Regions from separate parts of the Rhizobium sp. A37_96 genome, predicted to be linked through region 2. Evidence: predicted binding sites of a transcription regulator. Region 2 holds the regulator's gene; each other region holds the start of a gene.
The links. The regulator LexA, encoded in region 2, represses DNA repair genes until DNA is damaged. The targets are predictions, from matches to a motif close to TGTTCNNNNTGTGTTCNG.

Region 1 (2,270 bases), on a different contig from region 2:
TGGTTAAAATATGATTAAAATACAATGGGTTGCGGTGAACGAAACGGGAAAGGCCGAATGTCTGTGATTCGTCGATGATTCGTTCCTTGTTTGGACTTTTGTTAATATCGGGGCTTTCCGGCGCACTTGGCCGCGCGCCGGAAGAGCAACGCAGATGAAAGCGGGATCGCCGAAAAGTGGTGGTTCCTGCGCTGATTGGTTAATTTGCCGCGCACTCGCCATCAAAGCCGGCGCCCGTGCCGTTCTTCATGTAGCGATGCTGTCCCGGCGGGACACGACATGTAGCCGTGAACAAAGACGATACCTGCGACGATCCGCGATTCGTCACCGATTCGTTCCGGCTTTGATCGAAGCGTTAACGGATGCACCTTATGGGTGTATTTGTTGATTCATTATAGTTCCGCTCGCTAAAAGATCGGCCGCAATCACAGATTCGGCCGGAATCCGCGGCTCAACCATTCGGAGTCCGGCAAATTCCCACCGGAAAACGCTAGATGTTGTGGAGAACAAAAGCGGAATAATGTGGAATCCGCGATTCGTCGCCGATTCGTTCCGGCTTTGGCCCGTTTCCTGGCGCCTTCGTCCAGTTTGTAGAAATTATAAAATTTTACAAATAATTAACCATGTCGCGACGTAAATTTTCGGGCATTCCGGATTCGTTGCTTGACTCTCATTTCCACGAAAAAGACGTCGAAACGCGATTCAGCATCTGGTAGAAATCTTCCCCCGAAAATCCATATGTTGTAGTGAACAAATAAAGAACTATAAAGAGTCAGCGATTCGTCGCCGATTCGTTCCCAGGCTGTTCCGGAATCTCCGGGACTCGTATGGGATGCAGCGTAAATGTAGCTTGTGGTTGAGACGACCAATTATGAAATCGATTGTTGCCGCATCTGTTTTTTTATTCAGGTCTTGCCTTTGTCACATATGGTCGTCATCTGTTCGTTTCCTCCAAGAGGAACTCGCAGATCGGAAGACGGCGGTTTCTCGCCCATGCACGGACCCATGACTCAGACTTCGCAGCCTATGATCCTGAGCGGACGCGGCGTGACCGCGGTGCTCGGACCGACCAATACCGGCAAGACCCATTATGCCATCGAGCGCATGGTGGCACACGGCAGCGGCGTGATCGGCCTGCCGTTGCGGTTGCTTGCCCGCGAGGTCTATACGCGCGTGGTCGAGAAGGTCGGGGCTCAGCATGTCGCGCTGGTGACGGGCGAGGAGAAGATATCGCCGCCGAATGCGCGCTTCTCCGTCTGCACGGTCGAGGCCATGCCGCGCGAGACGCGCGCCTCCTTTGTCGCCATCGACGAGGTGCAGCTTGCCGGCGACCTGGAGCGCGGACATATCTTCACCGACAGGATCCTGCATCTGCGCGGCCGGGACGAGACCCTGCTGCTCGGCGCCGGTACGATGCGGCCTATCCTCGAGCAGCTGCTGCCCGGGATCACCGTCCTTGAACGGCCGCGACTGTCGCATCTCTTCTATGCCGGCCAGAAAAAGATCACCCGCCTGCCGCAGCGCACGGCGATCGTCGCCTTTTCCGCCGACGAGGTCTATGCGATCGCGGAGCTCATCCGCCGCCAGCGCGGCGGCGCCGCCGTCGTCCTCGGCGCGCTGAGCCCGCGCACCCGCAACGCGCAGGTGGCGCTCTACCAGGCCGGCGACGTCGAGTATCTGGTTGCGACCGATGCGATCGGCATGGGCCTCAATCTCGACGTCGATCATGTCGCCTTTGCCCAGGATCGCAAGTTCGACGGTTACCAGTTCCGCAACCTCAATCCCGCCGAGCTCGGCCAGATCGCCGGCCGTGCCGGCCGTCATCTCAAGGACGGCACCTTCGGCGTCACGGGACAGGTGGATCCGTTCGACGACGAATTGGTGCGCCGGATCGAGGGGCATGAATTCGACATGGTGAAAGTGCTGCAATGGCGCAGCAAGGATCCGGATTTCGCCTCGATCGCGGCGCTGCGTGCAAGTTTGGAAGACGCGCCACGCGTGCAGGGCTTGACGCGGGCGCTGCCTGCGGTAGACCAGCAGGCATTGGAATATCTGTCACGCGATCTGGAGATAGTCGATCTTGCCAGCAGCCCGGCTCGGGTTGAGAAATTGTGGGAGGCCTGTGCGCTTCCCGACTATCGGCGCATTACGCCTGCCCAGCATGCCGATCTCATTGCCGCCCTCTTTTCCGACCTTGTGCGTTATGGCACGGTAAAAGAGGACTTCCTTGCCGAACAGGTGCACCGCGCCGATCGGACGGATGGCGAGAT
Region 2 (2,270 bases):
GCTCGAGCACGCTGCGGTCCGCCGGCAACGGATTGATGCGCTGGCAGCAGAAAGCCAGAAAATCCGGCGCGCGCAGATCGGCCGCGAAGGCGAGGCGAAAGCCGGCCGTCGTTTCGGTTCCGTCCGGCATCTTCATGGGCCGGGAGAAATCCAGCATCCGCCCGGCGGAGATCGCGCCCGCCTTGAAGCGCGCGTCATCCGCAACGGCATCGTCCGTGCCGAAGACCATGGCGGAAAAGCCATCTTCGCCGACTCGGAAACGATAGGCCTGATCGCGCGCAACGAAGACATTCCCGTCGGCGACGCTCGTCTCGCACTGCTCCTGCGACGCCACGCCCAAAGGTTCGAGATAGGTCTTGTCGGCCAGGAAGACGCAGGCATTCTCCGTGCCGAAAGGATGGCGTGCGTCCGGAGCGACCGTAAAACCGAGCTTGCCGAGACGTTCGCGCGCCAGAGCGATGTTGACGGTCGGCAGCACGAGATGATCCAGCGGATGCGGCAACGGCGCCATGCTTTCTCCTTTTCCCTACGGGAGCAGATTTGCGCCCATCCATCATCGAATTCAAGATGGAAGCAAGAGACCGGGAGATAGGGCGACACCGATGGAACGCAATCTCGCAAACGTGATTGCTGATTCTATTCTGTAGCTGGCTTACCCGGCGTAATATCCCGTTCGTCGACGCGGGAGACACCTTGGTCAAGCGAAAGTGTCCTAAACGGCGCAAATTCAAAATTATCAATATTTATCAATACATTAAAACTGAAACAATCCATTGGCGCTTTCAGTCGGTTCATTCGACAGTGGTAATTATTTAATCGTCCGAACAAGGCTTTACCGAAATTTAAGTACTTGCGGAACACATATGGAACATATAGTGTCCGTTCTGGATTTGTTTCACGACTTTTTCTTGATTCTGGGGTTCCAAGACGATGTTGACGCGCAAGCAGCAGGAACTGCTTCTCTTCATTCACGAACGCATGAAGGAATCCGGCGTTCCGCCATCTTTCGACGAGATGAAGGATGCGCTGGATCTGGCATCCAAGTCCGGTATTCACCGTCTGATTACGGCACTGGAGGAGCGAGGCTTCATCCGCCGGCTGCCGAATCGGGCGAGAGCGCTGGAGGTGATAAAGCTGCCGGAGGCCTATAATCCGAGCCTGCAGCCGCGACGCGGCTTCTCGCCCAGTATCATCGAAGGCAGCCTCGGCAAGCCTCAGCCGGTCGCACCGCCCGCCCCGGCAAAGATCGCCAATGACGATCACAACGGTTCGGCATCGGTTCCAGTCATGGGGCGCATCGCCGCCGGTGTTCCGATTTCCGCCATCCAGAACAATACCCATGATATTACCGTTCCCGCCGATATGCTCGGCTCAGGCGAGCACTACGCGCTTGAAGTCAGGGGGGATTCGATGATCGACGCCGGTATTTTCGACGGCGACACCGTCATCATTCGCAATTCGACGACAGCCAGCCCCGGCGACATCGTGGTTGCTCTCGTCGACGACGAGGAAGCGACGCTGAAGCGCTTCCGCCGCAAGGGTGCGTCCATCGCACTGGAAGCCGCCAACCCGGCCTATGAAACCCGCATTTTCGGGCCGGACCGCGTCAAGGTGCAAGGTAAGCTCGTCGGCCTCATTCGGCGCTATCACTGAGCGGTGACGCCGGCTGGATCGGCGCGCCGAATTTGTCGGTGCGCCAATCGTAGGTTCGATGCCGCGTCCATGGTCGTTGCGGGTTCTCGAACGCCACGGAAACGACGGGTTTGTCGCCTGTGAATGCCATTTCGATGGATCCGGTTTGCCGCAATGTCGCGCCGGTTATCAGCATCGCCCCGGAGCGGCAATGATCCAGCCGCAAGCGGATCGGTGTCACGACGATGTTTGCCGTATCGCAAGCCGGCGGCAAATAGGCCGCGTTTTCTATGGTGACGAGCATGGCGCCGTCTTCGAGCATCGCCACGCACCATGCGCCTTTCTGGCAGGCGAAGCTTCCCTGCATCGTCTGGTCAAGCGCGTCTTCCATTGCCTTGCGGACCGCGTTCTGCTCCTCGGTGCTTAATCGCCGATGACGATCGGTCTTGCTGATTTGTGGAAGCCGGCTGTCGCGAGGAAGGATGGTGGGCGGCTGATGTTCGGTTGCAACCAGTGCCTTTTGCCATTGTTCGAAGATGAAGGCCTGCGGCCGTTCGCGATTGGTCGCCAGTATGTCATCCTGTCGCAGAGCGACCAGAACCCCATCCTCCGAGATCGTCAGATCCGGCTTCGGCACG
Region 3 (2,270 bases), on a different contig from region 2:
TCCTCAGCCTGGAAGAAAGCTCCGACATCGACAGCACGGCGATGGACGCCCTGACGGAATTCGATGGCGCCATGCAGCGCACGGGCCTGCGCGTCCAGTTTGCCCGTGTGCATGACCGCGTCCGCGATCTCATGACGGTCGCCGGCATTGCCGACGTCAACGGCCGCTGCAGCTTCAGCGTCGATGACGCCGTTGCGGCGGTGATGGCGGGCGATCAGCCAAAGGTTTGAGCGCCCCGTTCAGTCGTGCAGCGTCCAATAGCAAAGGTGATCGTGAGTTGCCTTGCCGTAGAGGCTATTGATCAGCACGAAATCCCTGGCGGTCCAAGAAACGGGTTCCTCAAGCAAGATATCCGGAATGACGTGCCCGCGATAAAGCAGCGTCATATGCGGCTCGACCAGCTTTTCGCGCCCTCTCTTGAAGCCTGTCAGTTCCACGGCTTCATCCAGTTCGCGATGAAGCGCTTTCAGCTCCGCGTTTCCATCCTTGTTCCACAAGACAAGCGGCCGATTGTCTCTATTGCCGAAGCTCACAGCCCGATCGAACAGGACTGGAAACGATCGCTTTCTGATCGTCGACGCTGCTTCCATTGCCGCAAACGCCACGTCCTCCGGCAATTCGCGCGCCGGATCGATTTGCATTTGATAGAGGGTGATATGCAATAGATCCTTGCGCCGCGGCTTCGTTGAAAAGCCGTATTGGCGGTGAAACGTTCCGGCGAGTTCAAAACTGCGCGCGGCAGTCTCCTGGTCGGGCAGGATGGCAAAATAGAGTCCATTGGCGGGTTCTTGCCCCGGAGGCGGCGGCGTCCGGCTGCGCGATCCGTTTCCAAGATTGAGTGAAAGTTGTCCGCTGTTCTTCATGGATCGCTCAAAGCTTGCCCGCTCTGCCTCCTTCCATTTTCCCGATCCAGAAATCATACGACGAGACAGCAGTCAGATCAAGAACAAAACAAGAACAAATGGCGGCTGAGCGCGGCTGCGACCGGCAATCCTCATTTTGAAAAGAGCGACCGAATAAAAGTCCGGCCTGATCTGTTCATCCTAGGCCGGGGTTTCGTAGCCGTTCTCTCTCAAAAAGGAATGACCATCCATGTGTGCCAAAATTTTCTTTTCGGCCGTTGTTCTCGCTCTTATCGGCCTTGGGGTCGCGTCTTGTTCCACGTCCGGTGGCGGCAGTTCCGGCAGCGGCATGACGCAGAGTTCTCCTCCGTCCGGCGGCGGGTATTGATAGACGTGCTCGCCACCGTCTTTGCGGGATTTCGTTGTGGCAAAGACGGTGGCAACTCGATCCTCGCAAGAATCGGGTTGAATTCGACGCTCTCCGGGACGATTTTCATGACAAGTGGAAACACGGGAGCTTTCGTTATGAACGAGACAAGGCAGAATTATTCGATCTTCGAAACCGCCGGCGGTTTCTGCGGCATCGCCTGGAGCGATGTCGGCATCCTGCGCTTTCAATTGCCGACCAAGGATGCGGCAGCGACCGAGCGCCTGCTTCTGCGCCGGCTGCCGGATGCGCAGCCCGGCACGCCGACCCCGGCGGTCGCAGAGGTGATCGCCCAGGTGAAGCGTTATTTCGCGGGCGAGGAGATCGACTTTTCCGGCGTCACGCTCGATCTCGGCGAGCAGGATGCGTTCTTCAGGCAGATCTACGATGCCGCCCGGCAGGTCGGCTGGGGCCATACCACCACCTATGGAAGCTTGGCCAAGCAGCTCGGCGCCGGGCCGGAAGCCGCCCGCGATGTCGGGCAGGCCATGGCCAAAAATCCGGTGGCGTTGATTATCCCCTGCCATCGCGTGCTGGCGGCCGGCGGCAAGATCGGCGGCTTTTCCGCGCCCGGTGGCTCGAACGCCAAGGCGCGCATGCTGGAGCTGGAAGGCGTTCAGCTGGCGCCGCCGAAGCCGGTACAGCAGTCGCTGGCGTTTTAAGCTGCTCGCCCTATTCTTTCCGCGCCTGACGGGCGCGCGAGAACAGCAGCGTGTCCTTGTCGTTGAAACGGACCGGCTTCGGATCGCGATAGCCGGCCTTTTCGGCGACGCGGATCGAAGCCGTATTGCCGGGCGAGATGAGACAGACGCTGCGGTCAAATCGCGGCTGATCGTCGAGCCAGGCAACGGCGGCTCCCAGCGCTTCGGTGGCAAAGCCCTTGCCGTGCGCCCATGTCGCCAGCGCCCAGCCGGCTTCCGGAATGCCCTTGATCGGCGGTTCCATGACCCGATGAAAATCGGCAAAGCCGAGATCGCCGGCATATCGGCCGGAAGATTTCT

Region 1: the regulator LexA is predicted to act here: its motif matches at 747-764, upstream of ACQZ6J_RS15585 (helicase-related protein).
Region 3: the regulator LexA is predicted to act here: its motif matches at 943-960, upstream of ACQZ6J_RS07405 (2'-5' RNA ligase family protein).

Annotation. Positions count from the first base shown of each region.
Region 1 is NZ_JBNWDS010000004.1:393,247-395,516, reverse strand. Features, by position in the region: gene ACQZ6J_RS15585 (helicase-related protein) at 1,006-2,270, shown strand, end outside.
Region 2 is NZ_JBNWDS010000013.1:180,955-183,224, forward strand. Features, by position in the region: gene ACQZ6J_RS26260 (VOC family protein) at 1-511, opposite strand, end outside; gene lexA (transcriptional repressor LexA) at 931-1,653, shown strand; gene ACQZ6J_RS26270 (ComEC/Rec2 family competence protein) at 1,634-2,270, opposite strand, start outside.
Region 3 is NZ_JBNWDS010000002.1:206,890-209,159, forward strand. Features, by position in the region: gene ACQZ6J_RS07400 (SulP family inorganic anion transporter) at 1-230, shown strand, start outside; gene ACQZ6J_RS07405 (2'-5' RNA ligase family protein) at 240-863, opposite strand; gene ACQZ6J_RS07410 (methylated-DNA--[protein]-cysteine S-methyltransferase) at 1,368-1,931, shown strand; gene ACQZ6J_RS07415 (GNAT family N-acetyltransferase) at 1,942-2,270, opposite strand, start outside.